2 regions of the Streptococcus sp. IMAU 99161 genome follow, and region 1 is predicted to be linked to the other one. Evidence: predicted binding sites of a transcription regulator. Region 1 holds the regulator's gene; the other holds the start of a gene.
What was found. The regulator NrdR, encoded in region 1, represses ribonucleotide reductase genes. The targets are predictions, from matches to a motif close to ACACNATATATNGTGT.

Region 1 (12,192 bases):
TTGGTTTAGTAACCGAAAATGGTTTGGAAGTTTTGGTTCACATCGGTTTAGATACTGTTAGTCTAGAAGGAAAACCATTTGAGGTCAAAGTGTCTGAAGGCCAAACAGTGGCTGCAGGTGACCTTTTAGTAGAAGCAGACTTGGATGCGATCCATGAAGCAGGTCGTGAAACTACAACAGTTGTTGTCTTCACCAATGCGGATGCCATCAAGTCAGTCTCAGTCCAACATACTGGTCAATTGGCAGCAAACGCGCCAGTCGCAACAGTAGAATTATAAGAGATTTTGGCAAAGAAAATGAGGTTGGGACAGTGTTCCCGGCCTCTTGCCGTTTCTCGTTTTTGAAAAAGGAGAAATCAGGGAATGAAATTTTTAACCTTAAATTCCCATAGTTGGATGGAAGAGAATGCCCAAGAAAAATTTGAGATTCTCAAGGAGCAAATTTTAAAAGCTGAATATGATGTGATTTGCTTTCAAGAAGTCAATCAAGAGATGGCCTCTGAGGAAGTTGAAACAGATGGGTATTATCAGGCTTTACCGTCAGCTGTAGCCATTCATAAGGATCATTTTGTACGGGTTTTGGTTGAGGAGTTGGCTGCTCAAGGGCTCCACTATTACTGGACTTGGGCTTACAACCATATTGGCTATGACCACCTAAATGAAGGAGTAGCGGTTCTTTCGCGTCAACCATTGAGAGCCGAGGAGATCTTAGTATCCAATATGGATGATCCTAAGGACTACCATACCCGTCGAGTAGCAGTAGCTCATACGACGGTCGATGGGAAAGAAATTGCGGTTGCCAGTGTCCATCTTTCATGGTGGGACAAAGGATTCCAGTTTGAGTGGCCACGCATTGAGAACTATTTCAGCCAAGTGGGAAAACCGTTTATTTTAGCTGGTGATTTTAATAATCCCGCAGGTCAAGAGGGCTACGAAACGATTTTGTCCAGTCCGTTTGTCCTTCAGGATAGTTTTATCGAGGCCAAAGAAACGAGAGGAACCTATACTGTAGGTCCAGGAATCGATGGTTGGACGGACAATCAAGTGCCTTTGCGAATTGATTATGTATTTGCCAGCCAAGAATGGGACATTCAGAACTTACACGTGATCTTTGATGGCCAAAACCTACCACTGGTGAGTGACCACTATGGTCTAGAAGCCGTCTTATCTTTGTAATTCAAAAGGAGAGTCGATAGAAGCCGTTTTGTTTGAACACCTTCTATTCGAACTCTTTTTTGCTGTATTTTAGGAGTTTTCGAGGCGAACCTTTGCTCCTCTTCTGCTTTCTTTACGATTCAATTTATGGTAAAATGAAGTGTTAAAACAGTTTAAGGAGGTAGCAAATGCGTTGTCCAAAATGTGGTGGAAGTAAGTCCAGTGTGGTAGATAGTCGACAAGCTGAGGATGGAAAAACCATTCGCCGTCGTCGGGAATGCGAAGAGTGCCACTATCGCTTTACTACCTACGAACGAGTAGAAGAACGAACCCTGGTCGTTGTCAAAAAAGATGGAACGCGTGAGCAATTTTCTCGTGATAAGATCTTTAATGGGATCATTCGCTCGGCTCAAAAACGACCGGTTTCAAGTGATGAAATCGAGGAGATTGTGAACCAAATCGAACAAAAGGTTCGCAGCCAAAGTGAAAATGAAATTAATAGTGAGTACATTGGTTCCTTAGTGATGGATGAATTAGCAGACCTAGATGAGATTACCTATGTGCGTTTTGCTAGTGTTTACAGGAGTTTCAAGGATGTCGGTGAATTGGAGACTCTCTTGAAGCAAATTACCAAGGGAAGCAAGAAGAAAAAGGAAAAATAAATGAAGCCCAATACTCCTTTCGCATTTTTAAAAAATCAATCTCTGCCACCAGCAGGGCCTGCGCTGGAGCTGTATTATTTGCCGATTTTGGGGCTGGAAACCGTTTCGGTTTATCGCTACCTAGTGGCCAGTTATGATCAAGGTGAAAAGCAACACCTCTTGGCACAGATTCTCAATCATATAGATCTTGGCTTTCCTCAACTGCTACTAGCTTTTGACCGTTTGATTGCGATGGGCTTGATGGATATTTTTGAGGAAGAAGATGCACTCACTATTCAGTTGCATGCTCCTCTTGAGAGTCCGTCTTTCTTTTCAAATGCTGTTTACAAACGCTTGCTTGAAAAAAAGATTGGAGAGAAAGCTCTAGAAGAGTTACTTCCAGAGCATTCACTAGGAACCAAGCGCCAGGTGTCCTTCTCACAAATTTTCGGTCTGGGAGAAGGAGAGAGTGCGGTTGTACCAAGTAAGAAACAAGCATTTGATATGGAAATGTTCAAACGCATGATGCGTCGAGATGGCCTTCGCTTTGAAGATGAAGGAGAGGCAACCTTGGCTCTCTTTGCAATAGCTGAAGAACAACATTGGACCTGGTATGAAACTTATCTCCTTGCCAAAGAAACTCTTGTGGATCGGACCATTTCACCTAAACGAATGCGGCAAAAATTGGCCCAAGGAAACCAAGAAAATCCACGTCTGTCCTATAGTCGTCAGGAAGAGACAATCCTGAAGGAAGCCAAGCAAAAAACAAGCCTGCAATTTTTGGCTGAGATCAAGAAGGCCCGCAAGGCAACCATTACACAGAGCGAGCGCAAAACCTTGACTAAACTAGCTGAACTGGGCTTGCTGGATGAAGTCATCAATATTATTTTATTGCTGACCTTTAACAAAACCCAGTCGGCGAATCTCAATGAGAAGTATGCCTTAAAGGTGGGCAATGATTTTTCTTACCAAAAGGTCAATAGTGCAGAAATGGCGATTCTCAAGGTTCGAGAGCGCCAAGAGCAGGCGAAGAATCAAGGGAATAAAGGTGGAAAGGCGACATCTCCAAAAGATAGACCAACCAATGTTCCTAAGTGGAGCCAGCCAAACTACCAAAATCAAACCAGTCAAGAAGAAAAAGTGGATCTTGCAAAAGAGAAACAACGTCTATTAGAAAAATTAAATCAAGGAGGTGAGTAGATGGAAAGTGTCGGTCAAACCATGTCTCACATGAACCGTGCTCGTCAATTCAACTATGAGGATTTGGTGGCACAAATTTTAGCGGATCAGGAAGTTGCGGCTTTTATCAAGGAACGTTCCTTGTCTGAGCAAGAAATTCGTCGCAGTATTTCAAAATTTAATCAATACATTAGTGAGCGCAACCGCTTTTTGCTGGGAGATCCCGATTATATTGCCAAAGGATATAAGCCTGTCTTAACCATGAATGAGGGCTATGCGGATGTGGCCTATGAAGAGACCCCTGAATTGATTGAAGCCCAAAAACGAGCTGCGATTAACCAACGTCTGAACCTGATCAATCTACCATCAACCTTGAAAGAGGCAAGTCTCGCTAAGGTTGACCTTGATGACAAGGGACGCTTTGTGGCCTTTGAAGAATTAGCCAATTTTGTGGCCAAGTATCCCGACTACCAAAAAGGGATCTACCTTTATGGTGATTTTGGGGTAGGAAAGAGCTACATGATGGCGGCCTTGGCCCATGATTTGTCTGAAAAGCGTCAAGCCTCTACCACTCTTCTTCATTTTCCTAGCTTTGTGATTGATGTCAAAAATGCTATTAGCTCAGGCTTGGTCAAGGAAATGGTCGACCAGGTCAAGAAAGCTGAAATTTTAATTCTTGATGATGTCGGCGCAGAACAGATGTCGGCCTGGGTGAGAGATGAAGTGCTGCAAGTGATCTTGCAACACCGGATGCAGGAAAATCTCCCTACCTTCTTTACCTCTAACTTTAATTTGAAAGAGCTAGAAGCTCACTTTTCGGCCTCGCGCAATGGTGATGAAACCTGGCAGGCCAAACGCCTGATGGAGCGCGTGAAATTCTTAGCTAAGGAAATCCATTTGGAAGGAGTAAACCGCCGATGAATGAAACCATCCGTTTAATGAAGTCTCATTTTTCTGTTCGTCGTTTTAAGGATGAAGCCATCAAGGAAGAAGATCTCAACGAAATTCTGACGGCTGGCCAGATGGCTTCTAGCTGGAAAAATTTTCAGTCTTATTCTGTGATTGTGGTCAAGAGCAAAGAGAAAAAAGAGGCTCTCTACGACTTGCTTCCTCAAGAAGCCATTCGTCAAGCAGCGGCCTTCCTTCTATTTGTTGGAGATTTAAATCGAGCTGAAAAAGCTGTCCATCTGCATGAGAAGGACTTCCATCCGGAAGGTGTGGACAATTTGCTGATCACTTCAGTGGATGCTGCCTTAGCTGCTCAAAATACGCTTTTAGCAGCAGAAAGTCTGGGCTACGGAGGTGTCATTATTGGCATGTTACGCTACTGTGCAGAAGAAGTCGCAACACTTTTTCATCTGCCAGATTATACCTATCCTGTTTTTGGGATTGCGCTAGGAGTCCCGAATCAAGACCATCCTGTGAAACCACGCTTGCCGTTGGAACAAGTCGTATTTCAGGAAGACTATCAAGAGCAGGATCCGTCTTTTGTATCTGCTTTTGATCAGGTGCAGGCTGATTATGCTGGCGCGCGTGCAACGGATAGTTGGAGCGAGCGGGTGGCAACTCAGTTTGGTCAACCTGAAGAAGCAACGACCAAAGCCTTGTTAGAAAAACACAAACTATTATAAACATTTCGTTAGAAGAAAAGAGGAAATCATGGCCCTACCAACTATTGCGATTGTAGGCCGTCCCAATGTCGGAAAATCAACGCTTTTCAACCGGATTGCCGGTGAGCGGATCTCCATCGTTGAGGATGTGGAAGGAGTCACTCGGGACCGCATTTATGCAACAGCTGAGTGGCTAAACCGAAAATTTAGTATCATTGATACTGGAGGAATTGATGATGTGGATGCCCCATTTATGGAGCAAATCAAACATCAGGCAGAAATTGCCATGGATGAAGCAGATGTGATCGTCTTTGTCGTTTCTGGTAAAGAAGGGATCACAGATGCCGATGAATATGTCACTCGTATTCTCTACAAGACTCATAAACCTATTATCTTGGCAGTAAATAAAGTCGATAATCCAGAGATGCGCAATGACATCTATGATTTTTATGCCTTGGGACTGGGTGAGCCCCTTCCAGTATCCTCTGTTCATGGGATTGGAACCGGTGATGTACTTGATGCCATCATCGAAAATCTTCCAATTGAAACAGAAAAAGAAAACCCAGATTTGATTAAATTTAGCTTGATTGGCCGTCCAAATGTCGGGAAATCTAGCTTGATTAATGCGATTCTTGGTGAAGACCGGGTGATTGCAAGCCCAGTAGCTGGTACAACTCGGGATGCCATTGATACCCATTTTACGGATGCCGAAGGCCAAGAATTTACCATGATCGACACGGCCGGTATGCGTAAGTCTGGAAAAGTCTATGAAAACACCGAAAAATACTCCGTTATGCGTGCCATGCGTGCCATCGATCGTTCCGATGTCGTCTTGATGGTGCTCAATGCCGAAGAAGGAATTCGCGAGTACGACAAGCGGATTGCCGGTTTCGCCCATGAAGCTGGTAAAGGCATGATCATCGTGGTCAATAAGTGGGACACCATTGAAAAAGACAACCATACCATGAAGCAGTGGGAAGAGGATATTCGCGATCAATTCCAGTACCTTTCCTATGCTCCGATTGTCTTTGTGTCCGCTCTTACCAAACAACGTTTACAAAAATTACCAGAGATGATCAAACAGATTAGTGAAAGCCAAAACACTCGAATTCCATCAGCGGTCTTGAATGATGTCATTATGGATGCCATTGCCATCAACCCAACACCTACTGATAAAGGAAAACGTCTCAAGATCTTTTATGCAACACAGGTTTCCACCAAACCACCGACTTTTGTCGTCTTTGTCAATGAAGAAGAACTCATGCATTTCTCTTACTTGCGTTTCTTAGAAAATCAAATTCGCAAGGCCTTTGTCTTTGAAGGCACTCCGATCCATTTGATTGCTCGTAAACGAAAGTAGGTAAAATGCGAAAAACAAATCGTTTTGTAAGATGAATTTTTGCCAGCTTTGTCTTTATTTTATTAACAGCTTGCCAGTCAATACGCCAAGAGAAGTATCAGGGGTCCTAGGGTAATGGGGATGAATCCGTTATTCTAACTATAAAAAATAAGGAAATCCTTAAAACGGAGTTCTGGAAAGAATTACCCGATATTGATGCTTCTGATTCATTATCATTTCATTCAGCGAAAGATAGTTTGCTTGAACATTATGGTCATATAAAGGGAATGGACTATTCTGTTGAAAAATCCAAGTCAGGCCATTTACAGATACATATCGTGACAGATTTTTCGAAATTGGATCTTAAAGCTTGGAACAAAGCCTTTAAAACAGATAGAAAATTAAAGGATGTAACCGACTATAGAAAAACGAAAAAAATATTAGAAGATAATGGAATGGTCAAAGTCCGGTGAAAGAATAGGATTGAAAATAACCAAAGAGGACTCCTTGTCAACTTCAACAGGTAGAAAAAGGGTCCTTTTTTCTATGAAAATTTGATATACTAAAACGTTAGAGGAAAAAGTAGGATATTTTTTTATTAAAAGAAAAGAAGGGGAAGCAATGTCTGGTACAGAATTACTATTGTTTGTTTCTTTGTTATGCTTATTGGCACTTGTACGTGTCATGAGAGGAGTTTTTAATAATGCTTTGGTCTTTTGGGGGTTGGCCATCCTTTATGGAACTTCACTGATACTAATCATTTGGGAATGGGTGATCATGACATCATCCATGACATTTTATGGAGAGATTGTCAAAGAAAGTTATGACTCTCTATTCGTTAAAGGATTAGCTGTCCTTCAAATTCTCTGGTCCTTCATTAAATTGTTATGTTTGGGCAAATTGTACATGATAATCGGGAATGCCTTAATGAAAAACAATTCACAAGATCAAGTGGCTGACTAATGGAAAAGGATTTGGAAAAAGGAATAGGGAACAGCACGTGAAAAAGCAGTTTCATGTAGTCTTTTACCAGTAGTCAGAAAGATGAGCACATCTGCCTAGCTCCAAGAGCCTGAGAATTGTTGGGGTAGGTAAAGGAAACATGGTTTCGTCACCAGAGGTTTTCGTTAGAGCACAAAAGCGAGCAAAGACTTAGGAGACTTGCTTCTCAAGTCCTATCCACCACCTCAATGCAGTTCGTTTAGCAATCAACCACTGGATCATATAGTTGTTTCTATTAAACCTCAAAGAGGCTGGGACAAAAGTCCTAGCCTCTCAATTGTCTTTGGATTGTCGAGCAAGACGCAGTGGTTGAGTGGGCTCTACTACGCTGATTTCATCAGCTTCAACAGCCCTACTCAAAACTGTGCGGAGGTGGGACAACGAAATCGAATTCTAACGAATGACTGATTTCTGTCCCACTCTCTCTTTTTAGAATCGAAAAACAAGAGATAGGTTTACAAGGAGACCTTTCTTGTTACGAAATCAGTTGAAAAGCTGGGACAATCTGGTCTCAGCTTTTTTTATCTAAAATGGGCTAAAATCCTTTCAAGATGATGACTATCTTTTCCTATTTTTCTATGGATATGGTATAATAAAGGGATGAATATAAGGTGGTAAACATGGCAAAATTAATTCCTGGGAAGGTTCGTTCACAAGGGAGCCTTCTCTATGAAGCAGGGAAAGTTTCCCTTCAGGAAGTGAAAGATAAGTACCTCTATTTTCGAGTAGAAGACGAAAATTTGCGCTACAGTTTAGATGACGAGGCGATCTTTTGTAGTTGTGCCTTCTTTCAAAAGAAAAAATTCTGTACGCATTTGGCAGCTGTTGAGGCCTACTTGAAAAATGACGACAAGGGGAAAACAGCTCTTACCAGTCTGGAAGAAGATGCGAGCGCGACCGAAGAGACCCAAGAAAAAGTCTCTTTTGGCCGTTTATTTTTAGATCAAGTCCTTCCAAAAATTGAAAAAAAAGAAACTCGCTATGTCTTATCAACCGTTGGACATGAGGATGATTTTTCTGGTCAATTTTTATGGAGTCTTCGTATCCGTCGTCTGCCAGACGAACGTTCTTACGTGATTCGTGATATCTTAGCTTTCTTGCAGACCCTTCAAAAAGAAGGACATTTTGCGATTGGTAAAAGCTACTATGAACCGATTTCTTACTTGGAATTTGATGAAGCCAGCCAAGATCTGATTCGTTTTCTACAGGGCTTGGTCATTGATCGTACGACCAAAGAGCAAGATTTTTTCCCCAATGCAGGACGTCATCTTTATTTTCCGCCTAGTCTCTTTGAAGAAGCTGTGGACTTACTAATGAGCCTAGACTCTTTTCTCCTACAATACAGCTTGTATGATTTTCAAGAAGTCTTTTTTCAAGATATCCATGGTGACGAAGCTCTCTTTAACTTTCAAGTAGAGGATCATGGAGAATATTATGAATTGATGATTACGGAGCCTCAGGTTAAGGTGGTTGAAGCGGGGGATTATCTTTTTCAAAATGGAATTTTTTACCATTTGACTCCGCAACAAAGGACACTCTGGAAGGCGATCCAAGACTTACCAATGGATCAGGATCAAAAGAAACGCCTGCATTTTGATCCGGCGGACCAGACAAAGCTGGCCTATAGTTTAAAAGAGTTTAAAAAACTGGGTCCTATTCAGGCGCCGACCAGCTTTTTGATCCATGATTTTACGCCGGAATTCTATTTTGATTTGGCTCAGGATCGGACCATTTTATTGGATATGGTTTTTCGCTTTAAGGATCGTAGGGTGAGTTCGCGTGAAGAACTGCTAAACCTCCCTTATTCTAGTGATTTTGATAAGGAGCAAGAGGTCTTTTCAACTATGCTGGCTGCAGGCTTTACAGATGATTTTTCTTCCCAAAGAGGTTCGTTGTCGAGTGAGCAAATCTACCCCTTCTTTCACCAGCAAATTCCATCCTTTGAAGCGATTGGCGAGGTGACACTATCGGATCGCCTCTTGGAGCTCTATCAAGTCGAACGTCCTAAAATTGATGTCCAGACCAATGGTCGCTTGCTTGAAATTGGTTTTGATTTTGCAAGTATTGATCCGGCTGAGGTAGACCAGGTCCTAAAAGCTTTAGTGGGCCAAGAAGACTACTTTGTCAGCCATACGGGAAAGGTACTTGTCTTTGATGAAGAGACGAAAAAGATCAGTCGTTCCTTAGTCGAGTTACGGGCAAAAATGACCAAGGGTGGCAAACTGCAGACGCAACGAATTGCGGCCTATGAACTAACAGGATTATTAGAAAACCAAGCGAATGTCCATTTTTCTGAGGAATTCCAACACCTAGCTCATGATTTAACACATCCTGAAGACTACTCGCTCCCTCAGATGGCTATAACAGCCACTCTTAGAGATTACCAAGAAACGGGAATCAAATGGTTCTCTATGCTGAATCATTACGGTTTTGGCGGTATTTTAGCGGATGATATGGGGCTTGGGAAAACCCTCCAAACCATTTCTTTTTTGACGAGCATTGTTCAAAAAGATACCAAGATTTTGATTTTAGCGCCGTCTAGTCTCATCTATAACTGGAAGCAAGAATTCTCAAAATTTGCTCCTCAATTGGAGGTTGCGGTTGTTTATGGCCTGAAGCAGCATCGTGATGAAATCATTGCGACGAATCCACAGGTCGTCATCACCAGTTATGCTTCATTCCGCCAAGATGTGGAAGAATACCAAAAGAATCAGTATGAATACCTGATTTTGGATGAAGCTCAGGTCATGAAAAATGCCCAAACAAAAATTGCTCAACACCTCCGAGGCTTTGATGTAGCGCATGTTTTTGCCTTGTCTGGGACACCAATTGAAAATCACGTAGGAGAACTTTGGTCCATCTTTCAGATTGTCCTCCCAGGCCTATTTCCAGCGAGAAAAGAATTCCAAAAATTAAGTCCTGAGACCATTGCCCGCTTTGTCAAACCATTTGTGATGCGGCGGAAAAAAGAAGAGGTGCTGAAGGAACTACCTGATTTGATTGAAACCACTTATCACAATGAGTTGGATGAAGCGCAAAAAACGATCTATTTGGCCCAATTAAAGCAGATTCAAGATCGAGTAAGAACGTCAAGTGATGAAGAATTAAACAGAAGCAAGGTAGAAATTCTGTCTGGTCTCATGCGTTTGCGCCAAATTTGTGATACACCGGCCCTCTTTATGGAGGACTACCAAGGTGAAAGTGGTAAATTAGAAAGTCTTCGAGACCTGCTGGCGCAAATCCAGGATAGCAATCATCGCGTCCTTATCTTCTCCCAATTTAGAGGTATGTTGGACATTTTAGAAAAAGAAATCGTGAAATTGGGGATGACCTCCTTTAAAATTACAGGATCGACTCCTGCTAAAGAACGTCAGGAAATGACCAATGCCTTTAATAGTGGAGAACGCACTGCCTTTCTCATTTCTCTAAAAGCTGGAGGGGTTGGGCTCAATCTAACAGGTGCTGATACCGTTATTTTAGTTGATTTGTGGTGGAATCCTGCCGTGGAAGATCAGGCGATCGGCCGTGCCCACCGAATGGGGCAAGACCAAAATGTAGAAGTCTATCGAATGATTACCAGAGGGACCATTGAAGAAAAAATCCAAGAGCTTCAAGCTTCTAAAAGACACTTGGTCTCAACAATTCTGGACGGAACGGAAACACGTTCCAGTCTATCTGTGGAAGAAATTCGTGAGATTCTTGGAATTCAATCAGAATAGCTTGAAAAATTCTGTGAATAGTTTATAATAAATGGAGTGTCGAAAGGAAGAAAGCATGACAGAAAAATATTTTCCTCAGGTAGGGGATAATGAGGTAATGTTAACAGAGATGCCCCACATGAACCTCTATGATGAGACGGACTTGATCAGTAACATCACGGGAGAGTACGTGGATAAAAATTATTTGGAGTGGCAGCCAATTGCCCAAAATACCAAGCCTAAGCATCCCTATCATCAACCGCTAGAGGAGCCTCTACCAAAAAGACGTCCTGTTAGAAAACCGGATTTTAAAGAACCGATAGATAAGAAAAGCCCAGCCAATCGCTATGCAGAAGAAGCAAGAGAGCGGGCGCGTGAGGATCTGAAAAAGAAACGCACGGCACCTTATCTGACTACAGATCCATCCTCTACAACGGCCAATCGAAAAAAACCGTTCATTTCAGAGCGCAAATCTACTCAACCAACGGCTCCTTTTCAAAAAGAAAACCCTGGTGAATTATTGAAGTACAGTAAACGGTTGCGACAAGACCAGCTGATCCTTGCCAATATTGAACCAGCCAAGGAAGAGGAAGTAGTAGATCCTACTGATAAGAAAAAAAATAATTACGACTTCTTAAAAACCAGTCAGATCTACAATCACGATCAAAAGAAGCTAAAACCTCAGCCAATCAAACAAGAATTGGATCTGACGCATCTAGATGAAGAATAAGGAGAGAACATGTCTAAAACATACCATTTTATTGGAATTAAAGGAGCTGGTATGAGTGCTTTGGCGCTCATGCTTCACCAAATGGGACATACTGTTCAAGGGTCAGACGTTGACAAGTATTACTTTACACAACGTGGCTTGGAACAGGCAGGAATTCAAATCTACCCATTTGATGTGAAAAACCTAGAGGGAGACAAGATTCTCATTGCCGGAAATGCTTTCCGTCCGGACAACAATGTTGAGATTGCTTATGCGGATGAACACGGTTTGACCTATAAACGTTACCATGAATTCCTTGGAGAGTTTATGCGTGACTTTGTTAGTATGGGGGTTGCAGGTGCACACGGCAAAACTTCAACGACGGGGATGCTCTCACACGTTCTATCGAACATTACAGACACCAGCTACTTGATCGGAGATGGGACTGGTCGTGGTTCTGCCGCAGCCAAATACTTTGTCTTCGAATCAGATGAGTACGAACGTCACTTTATGCCTTACCATCCAGAGTACAGCATTATCACCAATATTGACTTTGACCACCCAGACTACTTCACGAGCTTAGAAGATGTCTTTAATGCCTTTAACGATTATGCCAAACAAATCAGTAAGGGTCTCTTCATCTACGGAGAAGACAAGGAGTTGCGTCGGATTACCTCTGAAGCACCGATCTATTACTATGGTTTTGACAAGGGAAACAACGATTTTGTAGCGAGCAACCTTCTTCGTTCCACAACCGGATCAACCTTTAGCGTGCATTACCATGGGGAAGATTTGGGTCAATTCCATATTCCAACCTTTGGTCGCCACAATATCATGAATGCAACAGCTGTCATTGCCTT
Region 2 (12,192 bases), on a different contig from region 1:
CAAGCTGCGAAGAAGGATCTCAAGGATTCAGACTACAAGACAGCCTTTGAATCTTACACACCTGAAGTAACAGCACAAGTTATCAAATTGGATTCAGAAGACAAAGCAAAAGAAGTATTGGAAGCGGCTAAAGCTGAAGGTGCAAACTTTGCTCAAATCGCCAAAGAAAATTCAACAGATACTGCTACAAAAGACAAAGGTGGAGAAGTCAAGTTTGATTCAGGAACGGCAGATATCCCATCTCAAGTCAAAGAAGCAGCCTTTAAGTTGGATGAAAACGGCATTTCAGATGTGATCACCGTATCAGCAGGACAAAACTATTCTGCTAGCTACTATATTGTGAAATTAAACAAGAAGACTGAAAAAGGTTCTGATTGGAAGAAATACGAAAAACGCTTGAAAGAAATCATTGTCGAAGGTCGTAAGCAAGATACTAACTTCATCCGTAGCATTATTGCCAAAGCGATGACCGATGCCAATATCAAGGTCAAAGATGATGCCTTCAAGTCAACCTTTAACCAATATTTGCAAAATATCGGTGTCCAAACGAGCGATAGCAGCTCTTCATCCTCTAAAAAATAGTTGACGGTTCTTTATTGAACCTGTATAATAAATAGTTGAGAATAAATCATTGGTTATCGGAAACAGAGAAGTGGCGGTGGTGCGAGCCATGGAAGAGAAATGATTTTGCTACTCAATTGATACAATTGAAATAAAAAATGAAGAATGACAAGTTCATTGAATGAAGGTGGTACCGCGGTTTTTCGCCCTTCGTTTGGTGGCTTGTCTTTTGTTTATGCATGCCTGTTAGCGTCTTTTCAAAGGAGATAGAAAATGAGAATCTATCAAGTGAAACAAAAATTTCGATTGGGTGGCGAACGCTTCGATATCAAGAATGAGTTAGGAAATGTCGAATACCAGGTTGAGGGATCCTTTTTTAAAGTTCCTAAAACCTTTACCATCTATGATAACGAGGGGCAAGAAGTCAGCCAGATCACGAAAAAGCCATTCACACTTCTTTCAAAATTTGAGGTTAGCTTAAAAAATGGGGATCGCTTTTTTATCACTAAAAAGCTTACGCTTTTGAGAGACAAATACGATATTGAAGATTTGGGACTGCGGGTTCAAGGAAATATCTGGGACCTGGATTTCAAATTGTTGGATGATCGGGATCAAATTGTTGCTGAGATTAGCAAAGAACTCTTTCACCTTACCTCAACGTACCAAGTATCGGTTTATGAGGATGAATACGCTGATTTAGTCATCTCACTTTGTGTCGCTATCGATTATGTCGAAATGTTAGAAGCAGGCGCAAATTAACCCAATTAGAATTAGGAGAAAAATATGAAACAACTATCTAGTGCACAAATTCGCCAAATGTGGCTTGATTTCTGGGCAAGCAAGGGACATTCTGTAGAGCCATCTGTTAGCTTAGTTCCAGTTAACGATCCAACCCTTTTATGGATCAACTCAGGGGTTGCAACCCTCAAGAAATACTTTGATGGAACCATTAAACCTGAGAATCCACGGATTACCAATGCTCAAAAAGCCATCCGTACCAACGATATCGAAAACGTAGGGAAGACTGCGCGTCACCATACCATGTTTGAAATGTTGGGAAATTTCTCTATCGGTGATTACTTCCGTGATGAAGCCATCACATGGGCTTTTGAACTCTTGACAAGTCCAGAATGGTTTGACTTTCCTAAAGACAAACTCTATATGACTTATTATCCAGATGACAAGGATTCATACAATCGCTGGGTAGAAGTTGGAGTAGATCCAAGTCACTTGATCCCAATCGAAGACAACTTCTGGGAAATCGGTGCAGGACCTTCAGGACCAGATACTGAAATCTTCTTTGACCGTGGGGAAGCTTTTGACCCAGATCATATCGGTATTCGTCTTCTTGCAGAAGATATCGAAAATGACCGTTACATCGAAATCTGGAATATTGTCTTGTCACAATTTAACGCAGATCCTGCTGTACCTCGTAGTGAATACAAGGAATTGCCTCACAAGAACATTGATACGGGCGCAGGTTTGGAACGTTTAGTGGCCGTGATTCAAGGAGCTAAGACCAACTTTGAAACAGACCTCTTCATGCCAATTATCCGTGAAGTGGAAAAGATGTCTGGTAAAACCTACGATCCAGATGGCGACAATATGAGCTTCAAGGTCATTGCAGACCACATCCGTTCTCTTTCATTTGCGATTGGTGATGGGGCTCTTCCAGGAAATGAAGGACGTGGCTATGTCCTTCGTCGTCTCCTCCGTCGTGCTTCTATGCATGGCCAAAAATTGGGTATCAACGAACCTTTCCTTTACAAATTGGTTCCAACTGTTGGAAAAATCATGGAAAGCTATTACCCAGAAGTGCTTGAAAAACGTGACTTTATTGAAAAAATTGTTAAGAGCGAAGAAGAGTCATTTGCTCGTACCCTTCACTCAGGTCAACACTTTGCTCAAGGTATCGTAGCTGACTTGAAGGCCAAAGGTCAATCAGTTATCGATGGACAAGACGTCTTCAAACTTTATGATACTTATGGATTCCCAGTTGAATTGACAGAAGAAATCGCTGAAGAAGCTGGTATGACTATTGATCGTGACGGTTTTGAAGCAGCTATGAAGGAACAACAAGAACGTGCGCGTGCATCAGCTGTCAAAGGCGGATCTATGGGCATGCAAAACGAAACTCTTCAAAATATTACAGTTGAAAGTCACTTTAACTATAATGCTAGCCAATTGTCTTCTAAGTTGGTAGCTATTGTAGCGGACAATACAGAAGTAGAAGCTGTATCTGAAGGAACTGCTTCCCTCATCTTTGCTGAAACTCCTTTCTACGCTGAAATGGGTGGACAAGTAGCAGACCATGGTCAAATCTTGGATACTGCAGGGAATGTCGTAGCAAATGTTACAGACGTTCAAAAAGCACCAAATGGTCAACCACTCCATACCGTTGAAGTATTGGCACCACTTTCCTTGAACCAAGAATATACCTTGGCTATTGATACCAATCGTCGTCACCGCGTCATGAAGAACCATACAGCAACTCACTTGCTTCATGCAGCTCTTCATAACATTCTCGGAAATCATGCGACTCAAGCAGGATCTCTCAACGAAGTAGAATTCCTCCGTTTTGACTTTACTCACTTCCAAGCCGTAACTCCTGAAGAATTACGTGCTATTGAACAACAAGTCAATGAAAAAATCTGGGAAGCTATTGCAATCAAGACAATTGAAACCGATATTGATACAGCTAAGGAAATGGGAGCAATGGCCCTCTTCGGTGAAAAATACGGTAAAAATGTTCGTGTTGTAACCATTGGTGACTATTCTATTGAGCTTTGTGGTGGTACCCATGTCGGCAATACTTCTGAAATTGGTCTCTTCAAGATTGTCAAAGAAGAAGGGATCGGTTCAGGAACTCGTCGTATCTTGGCAGTAACTGGTAAAGAAGCCTTTGAGGCCTACCGTGAACAGGAAGATGCGTTGAAAGAAGTTGCAGCAACTCTTAAAGCACCTCAACTCAAGGAAGTTCCTCATAAAGTGGAAGCTCTCCAAGAACAAGTAAAACAACTTCAAAAAGAAAATGCAGAATTGAAGGAAAAAGCTGCAGCCGCAGCTGCAGGTGATGTCTTCAAGAATGTTCAAGAAGCAAACGGATACCGCTTTATTGCAAGTCAAGTTTCTGTATCTGATGCAGGTGCCCTTCGTACCTTCGCGGATAACTGGAAGCAAAAAGATTACTCTGATATCCTTGTTCTTGTCGCGGCCATTGGTGACAAGGTCAATATCCTTGTAGCCAGCAAGACAAAAGAGGTACATGCAGGTAACTTGGTTAAAGAATTAGCTCCAATCGTCGACGGACGTGGTGGTGGTAAACCAGACATGGCCATGGCAGGAGGAAGCGACCAAGCGAAAATCCAAGAATTGTTGGATGTCGTAGCAGGTAAATTGTAAGAATCAGAGAGGTTGGATGTTGATCCAACCTCTTTTTTCAAAAAAGAAATAGCTCCAATCAGAATAAGATTGCAATAAAAAAACCTCTCCGTCTGGAAAGGTTTTTCTTCTTATAATCCGTAGTTGTAATCGTCATCCTGCATGGCTTCTACTTCACCGAGAAGGTAACCATTTCCGACTTGAGAGAAGAAGTCGTGGTTGGATGTTCCGGTTGAGATTCCGTTCATGACGATTGGGTTGACATCATCTGCTGAGTCAGGGAAAAGCGGATCTTGGCCCAGGTTCATGAGGGCTTTATTGGCGTTGTAACGAAGGAAGGTCTTGACCTCCTCTGTCCAACCCACACCGTCATAGAGGCTCTCTGTGTAGCCTTCTTCATTCTCATAGAGGGTGTAGAGCAGGTCGTACATCCATTCTTTGAGTTTTTCTTGCTCGTCTTCTGGTAATTCGTTAAATCCAAGTTGGAACTTGTAGCCGATATAGGTTCCGTGAACAGATTCGTCTCGAATGATCAACTTGATAATTTCAGCTACGTTAGCTAACTTGTTGTTCCCAAGATAGTAGAGCGGTGTGAAGAAACCAGAGTAGAAGAGGAAGGTTTCAAGAAAGACGCTGGCTACTTTTTTTTCAAGTGGCGTACCATGGAGATAGATTTCGTTGACGATTTCAGCTTTTTTCTGAAGATATGGATTGGTGTTGGTCCACTCAAAGATGTCCTCAATTTCAGCCTTGGTGTTCAAGGTAGAAAAGATAGAGGAGTAGGACTTAGCGTGGACAGATTCCATAAATTGGATGTTATTAAAGACTGCTTCTTCATGAGGGGTACGGATATCTGCGCGAAGGGCGTTGACACCTGTTTCAGACTGCATGGTATCTAGAAGAGTCAATCCACCAAAGACTTTTCCAACTAAGTCTTTTTCTTTGTGAGATAACTTTCTCCAGTCGTCCAAGTCGTTTGACAACGGAATACGAGTATCGAGCCAAAATTGCTCCGTCAGCTTTTCCCAAGTGGATTTATCGATGACATCTTCGATGGCATTCCAGTTAATGGCTTTGTAGTAAGTTTCCATAGGTTTATTTCTCCTTGGAGTTTTTTAGAAAATTATCGATAATCTTATCAATAGTATTTACAATAATAAAGAACAAAGTTAGTAAAGCTAGTTGTTCGGTATAATCAAAAAATTTAGTTGTATTATCTAGAAACATCTTAAAATAAATCAGATAAAATCCGAGTAAATAGCTAACAGGAAGCATTGATAGATAAGGTTTGTTAGAGTATTTTTGTGAGATACTCTTGAGGACAAAGTATACCAACCCTAAAAAACAAACTGAGAATAATAAGGTAGTACGAAATGTAGCTTGTAGTTTCAATTTGATAATTAAACCAATAATTAATCTGAATAAGAATAAAAAAGTTGCAGATTCTAATAATAAACAAATAGAGTATTGTTGTAGTGAAAAATGTTTTTTCATAAAAATTCCTTATTAATAATTTGTTAGATGACACAGCTTTCACATTGGTTAGCACCAACTTCTCCACCATCATCTGTAAAGGTACGGACGTAGTAGATGGACTTGATTCCTTTGTTAAAGGCGTAGTTGCGAAGGATGGACAAGTCACGTGTCGTTTGTTTATTTTCTTTCTTCCATTCGTAGAGACCTTTTGGAATGTCACTGCGCATAAAGAGTGTGAGGGAAAGTCCTTGGTCTACGTGCTCAGTTGCAGCCGCGTAGACATCGATTACTTTTCGCATATCCATGTCATAAGCAGAAGTGTAGTAAGGAATGGTTTCAGTTGATAAACCAGCTGCAGGGTAGTAGATCTTCCCAATTTTCTTTTCTTGGCGTTCTTCGATCCGTTGTGTGATGGGGTGGATAGAAGCAGACACATCGTTGATGTAGCTGATAGAGCCATTTGGTGCGACTGCCAAGCGGTTTTGGTGGTAAAGACCATCTGCTTTTACTTTATCACGAAGTTCAGCCCAGTCAGCAGCGCTAGGAATAAAGATATCTTTGAACAATTCTTTGACACGATCGGATTTTGGAACAAACTCTCCAGTCACATACTTATCAAAGTAAGTGCCGCTAGCATAGTCTGATTTTTCAAAGTTGTGGAAGGTAAGGCCCCGTTCACGCGCGATGTTGTTTGATTCCACGAGAGTCCAGTAATTCATGAGCATGAAGTAGATGCTGGTGAATTCAACAGACTCAGGTGATCCATATTCAATCAATTGTTGCGCAAGGTAGCTGTGAAGCCCCATGGCTCCAAGGCCGAAGGTGTGGGCTTGTTTATTACCATGATCAATCGTAGGGACCGCGACAATATGGGAGCTATCTGTAACGAAGGTCAAAGCACGCACCATGGCACGAATCGAACGGCCAAAGTCAGGTGACGTCATCATGTTGACCACGTTGGTTGAACCAAGGTTACAAGAAACGTCTGTCCCCATTTGAAGGAATTCTTGAGCATCGTTAATCAAACTTGGCTCTTGAACTTGGAGAATTTCAGAACACAAGTTACTCATGATGATTTTTCCATCAACAGGATTTGCACGGTTGGCTGTATCAATATTGACGACATATGGATAACCGGATTCTTGTTGCAATTTAGAAATTTCAGTTTCCAAATCACGCGCCTTGATCTTGGTCTTGCGGATATTCGGATTTGCTACTAATTCGTCGTATTTTTCAGTAATGTCGATGTAGTTGAACGGCACACCGTATTCGCGTTCGACAGAGTATGGGCTGAAGAGGTACATCTCTTCATTTTTACGCGCTAATTCATAGAATTTGTCTGGAACGACAACACCTAGTGAGAGCGTCTTGACACGAACTTTTTCATCGGCATTTTCTTTCTTAGTTGAAAGGAAAGCGATGATGTCTGGATGGAAGACGTTGAGGTAAACAACTCCGGCACCTTGACGTTGACCCAATTGGTTAGAGTATGAGAAGCTATCTTCGAACAACTTCATAACTGGAACGACACCTGAAGCAGCACCTTCATAGCCCTTGATGGGTGCACCACCTTCACGAAGGTTGCTGAGGGAAATCCCAACACCCCCACCGATACGAGAAAGTTGCAGGGCAGAGTTGATGGAACGTCCGATCGAGTTCATATCATCTGTTACTTGAATTAAGAAACAAGAAACCAATTCACCACGACGAGCACGACCTGCATTTAAGAAAGAAGGAGTGGCAGGTTGGTAACGTTGGTGGATGATTTCATTTGCGATATCTTTGGCAATGGTTTCATTTCCATCTGCGAAGTAGAGAGCATTAAAGAAGACCCGGTCTTCCATACTTTCAAGGTAAGCATCCCCATCATTGGTTTTCAAAGCGTACTGGTTATAAAATTTATAAGCCGCCATGAAAGACTTAAATTGGAAGTGTTGGTCTTTGATAAATTGGGCCAATTCTTCCAAAAATTCTGGACGGTACTTCTCGATGAAAGCTCTTTCAATGTAATTATGCTCTAGAAGGTACTGAATCTTGTCAGTGATTGAATCAAAGGCCAAAGTATTTGGCACTACATTTTCTTTAAAGAAGGCATCCAAGGCTTCCTTATCTTTATGAAGCATGATTTGGCCATTGACCGGACGGTTGATTTCATTATTTAGACGAAAATACGTCACGTCTTCAAGAGATTTTAATCCCATAATAATCCTTTTCTAATTTCTAAATTACAAGTAAAAAGTCTAGTGTTAGGTTGCTAACGCTAGACCCTATTTCAGCAAAATCCTGTGTTTATTAAGAAAGTTTCTTCAACTTAGCTGGTTGAAAGCCTGAAAATACATCATCTGGTGTTTGGACAACAGGAGCAGCATTGAAGCCAAGGCTCTTAACGTGCTCTACGAATTCAGGTTGTTCATCCAAGTTGATTTCACGGTATTCCACATGGTTGCTATCGAGAAACCGCTTTGTCATTTTGCATTGTACACAATTATTTTTTGAGTAAATGGTTACCATTTCTTTTTCCGTTCTCCTATCGAAATATAAATCTGTAAACAGTATAAACAAATTCTAGCAACTTGTCAATAATTTTAACTAAATATTGTGCAAAGATCTAAAAAGGGCTTTTTAAAGCACAATATGTTGTGGTATGATAAAAGTAGGAAAATCTTGAAAAAGGGATAGGAATAGGCTTTAAAGCATCTTTAATTAGGAATAATTTTTTGATGAATCAATATCCTGTGGTTTTCTAGCTTTTTACTATTTGAAAAGAGTGAAAATAACTGGATTATAATATAGTAGAAAATTCAATGACTTTTTCATTCATTGAAGCTCATTTCAGTAAAATGTATCTGGCTTGCGATTTTTGGCAGGCTTTTTCTGTAAGTGAGTGATAAAAATCTTGAAAAAAATTTCAAAAGATGATATAATACCAAATTGTAAGGGTTATCAAAAGGTAACTCAAAACTATTTTTAAAAAGGAGAGTCCAATTATGGCTTCTAAAGATTTCCACATTGTGGCAGAAACAGGTATCCACGCACGTCCAGCAACTTTGTTGGTTCAAACTGCTAGCAAATTCGCTTCAGATATCACTCTTGAATACAAAGGTAAATCAGTAAACTTGAAATCAATCATGGGTGTTATGAGCCTTGGTGTTGGTCAAGGTGCAGATGTTGTGATCTCAGCTGAAGGTGCAGACGCAGATGATGCGATCGCTGCTATCTCAGAAACAATGACAAAAGAAGGATTGGCTTAAATATGACAAAAATGCTTAAGGGAATCGCAGCATCTGATGGTGTTGCCGTTGCTAAGGCATATTTGCTCATTCAACCAGACTTATCATTCGAGACTGTTTCAGTCGAAGATACAAGTGCAGAAGAAGCTCGTTTGGATGCAGCTCTTGAAGCTTCACAGAACGAGCTTTCTCTTATTCGGGAGAATGCAGTAGCAAGCCTTGGTGAAGAAGCAGCGCAAGTTTTTGATGCGCATATGATGGTTCTTGCTGACCCTGAAATGGTTGGCCAAATCAAAGAAACCATTCGTACGAAAAAAATCAACGCAGAAGCTGGCTTGAAAGAAGTCACTGATATGTTTATCGCCATTTTTGAAGGGATGGAAGACAATCCATACATGCAAGAACGTGCGGCAGATATTCGTGACGTTACCAAACGTGTCCTTGCTAGCTTGCTAGGTAAAAAATTGCCGAATCCTGCAACAATCGATGAAGAATCTATTGTTGTGGCACACGATTTAACTCCATCTGATACGGCTCAGTTGAACAAAAAGTATGTCAAAGCCTTTGTGACAAACATCGGTGGACGTACCAGTCACTCAGCAATCATGGCTCGTACACTCGAAATCGCAGCGGTTCTTGGTACAAACAATATTACTGATTTGGTACAAGACGGTGATGTGTTGGCTGTATCTGGAATCACTGGCGAAGTGGTCATCAACCCAACTGAAGAACAAATTGCAGCATTTAAAGCAGCTGGTGAAGCTTATGCGAAACAAAAAGCTGAATGGGCTCTCCTCAAAGATGCTCAAACAGTGACAGCTGATGGCAAACACTTCGAGTTGGCTGCTAACATTGGTACTCCTAAAGATGTTGAAGGGGTCAACGCAAATGGTGCAGAAGCTGTTGGCCTTTACCGGACAGAATTTTTGTACATGGACTCTCAAGACTTCCCAACTGAAGATGATCAATACGAAGCATACAAAGCAGTTCTTGAAGGTATGAACGGTAAACCTGTTGTCGTTCGTACAATGGATATCGGTGGGGATAAAGAACTTCCTTACTTCGATCTTCCTAAAGAAATGAACCCATTCTTGGGTTACCGTGCTTTGCGTATTTCTATCTCTGAAACGGGTAATCAAATGTTCCGTACACAATTGCGTGCTTTGCTTCGTGCATCTGTTCACGGTAAATTACGGATCATGTTCCCAATGGTTGCTTTGTTGAAAGAGTTCCGTACTGCAAAAGGTATCCTTGAAGAAGAAAAGGCTAAATTGCTTGCGGAAGGTGTTGCAGTTGCAGATGATATCCAAGTTGGTATCATGATTGAAATTCCAGCTGCAGCTATGCTTGCAGACCAATTCGCGAAAGAAGTTGATTTCTTCTCAATTGGTACAAATGATCTTATCCAATACACAATGGCTGCTGACCGTATGAATGAACAAGTTTCATACCTTTACCAACCATATAACCCATCAATTCTTCGTTTGATTAATAACGTGATCAAAGCGGCGCATGCTGAAGGTAAATGGGCGGGTATGTGTGGTGAAATGGCTGGTGACCAAACAGCTGTTCCGCTTCTTGTCGGAATGGGCTTGGATGAGTTCTCCATGTCAGCTACTTCAGTACTTCGTACACGTAGCTTGATGAAGAAATTGGACACAGCTAAGATGAAAGAATACGCTAACCGTGCTCTTACTGAATGTTCAACAATGGAAGAAGTTCTTGAACTTTCAAAAGAATACGTAAACGTTGACTAAGAATCAATCAAGAGAGTGGGACAGAAATCGGTCATTCGTTAGAATTCGATTTCGTCGTCCCACCTCCGCACAGTTGAGTAGGGCTGTAAAAGCTGATGAAATCAGCGTAGTAGAGCCCACTCAACCACTGCGTCTTGCTCGATAATCCAAAAACAATTGAGAGGCTAGGACTTTTGTCCCAGCCTCTTTTTTTGAAAAATTTTCTTCCATTATTTAAAGCAAAATGTAGGGTAATATTCGTTTTTAACTAATTAGTGATAAATCTCGTCATATGAAAGTTCGGTTTTAACTTTCAAAAACTAGAAAAATTTAGTATAATAGTATATAATCTTCAGAAAATAGGAATAAATGAAAAGAAACTATTCGGTAGGAAAAAATAATAAAAGTTTCCTGAATATTTCATATGAATTTGACAGAATCATCTTGAAAATTTAACAGTTTTATAGTAAAATTAAATCAAGCAGAAAACGCTTTCAAAAACATAAAGGAGTAAGTACATGGATAGAAGTACAGACTTATGGACTTTTGGAAGAGGGGACAACTTTCAACTTCAAGAGTACCTAGGAGCTCACAAGGAGATCATCGAAGATCAAGAAGGATACACCTTCCGTGTTTGGGCCCCCAATGCCCAAGCCGTGCATGTGGTCGGCGATTTCACTGATTGGGAGGATCGTAAACTTCCCATGGTGAAAAACGAAGGGGGGGTTTGGGAAGCCTTTTGCCCAGATGCCAAGGAAGGAGATATCTACAAATATCTTGTCACTCGAAACAATGGCCAGCAAATCCTGAAAATTGATCCGGTGGCTCTTTGGATGGAAAAGCGCCCTCATACAGGCTCCATTATTAAAGAGATTCCTGAGAAAAAATGGAAAGATGGTCTTTGGAGAGCCCGTCGTAAAAAACTGGGCTTTAAAGAGAGACCGGTTAGCATTTATGAGGTTCACGCAGGATCGTGGAAACGCAACGAAGACCATAGTCCCTATAGTTTTACCCAGTTAAAGGAAGAATTGATTCCTTATCTGGTTGAAATGAACTATACGCATGTGGAGTTTATGCCGGTAATGGCTCACCCACTAGGCCTTAGCTGGGGTTACCAGTTGATGGGTTACTTTGCCCTGGAACATACCTACGGTAGTCCGGAAGAATTTCAAGATTTTGTGGAAGAATGCCATCTGAACAATATTGGGGTCATTGTGGACTGGGTGCCTGGTCATTTCATTATCAATGACGATGCCTTGGCTTATTATGATGGGACACCAACCTTTGAATATCAAGATGAACATCGGGCCCACAACTATGGTTGGGGAGCCTTGAACTTTGATTTGGGGAAAAATCAAGTGCAATCCTTCTTGATTTCTAGCCTCAAGTTCTGGATCGAAACCTATCATTTAGATGGTATTCGTGTGGATGCGGTCAGCAACATGTTGTATCTCGATTATGATAGCGGACCATGGGTGCCAAATATTGACGGGGGAAATTTGAATTATGAAGGGGTCCACTTCTTACGACGCCTAAATGCAATTATCAAGCAAGACCACCCAGATGTTATGATGATTGCTGAGGAAAGCTCGGCTGGTCAAAAAATTACGGGTCCTGAAGAAGAAGGGGGCTTGGGCTTTGACTATAAATGGAATATGGGGTGGATGAATGACATTCTCAAATTCTATGAGGAAGATCCAATCTACCGTAAGTATGATTTTAATCTGGTAACCTTCAGTTTTATGTATGCCTTTTCTGAACACTTCTTGCTACCTTTTTCTCACGATGAAGTGGTTCACGGAAAGAAG

Region 2: a site for NrdR is predicted at 8,046-8,061, ahead of nrdH (glutaredoxin-like protein NrdH). Genes of this name have one in related genera too.

What each region holds. Positions count from the first base shown of each region.
Region 1 covers NZ_JAAPAW010000011.1:130,688-142,879, forward strand. Annotated here, with positions in the region: gene HA044_RS06185 (PTS transporter subunit IIBC) at 1-278, shown strand, start outside; gene HA044_RS06190 (endonuclease/exonuclease/phosphatase family protein) at 363-1,175, shown strand; gene nrdR (transcriptional regulator NrdR) at 1,343-1,816, shown strand; gene HA044_RS06200 (DNA helicase) at 1,817-2,995, shown strand; gene dnaI (primosomal protein DnaI) at 2,996-3,895, shown strand; gene HA044_RS06210 (NADPH-dependent oxidoreductase) at 3,892-4,605, shown strand; gene der (ribosome biogenesis GTPase Der) at 4,634-5,944, shown strand; gene HA044_RS06225 (hypothetical protein) at 6,545-6,886, shown strand; gene HA044_RS06230 (DEAD/DEAH box helicase) at 7,546-10,644, shown strand; gene HA044_RS06235 (cystathionine gamma-synthase) at 10,700-11,353, shown strand; gene murC (UDP-N-acetylmuramate--L-alanine ligase) at 11,363-12,192, shown strand, end outside.
Region 2 covers NZ_JAAPAW010000006.1:240,001-252,192, reverse strand. Annotated here, with positions in the region: gene prsA (peptidylprolyl isomerase PrsA) at 1-582, shown strand, start outside; gene HA044_RS03520 (LURP-one-related/scramblase family protein) at 835-1,320, shown strand; gene alaS (alanine--tRNA ligase) at 1,345-3,963, shown strand; gene nrdF (class 1b ribonucleoside-diphosphate reductase subunit beta) at 4,074-5,033, opposite strand; gene nrdE (class 1b ribonucleoside-diphosphate reductase subunit alpha) at 5,460-7,619, opposite strand; gene nrdH (glutaredoxin-like protein NrdH) at 7,711-7,929, opposite strand; gene HA044_RS03495 (phosphocarrier protein HPr) at 8,406-8,669, shown strand; gene ptsP (phosphoenolpyruvate--protein phosphotransferase) at 8,672-10,405, shown strand; gene glgB (1,4-alpha-glucan branching protein GlgB) at 10,903-12,192, shown strand, end outside.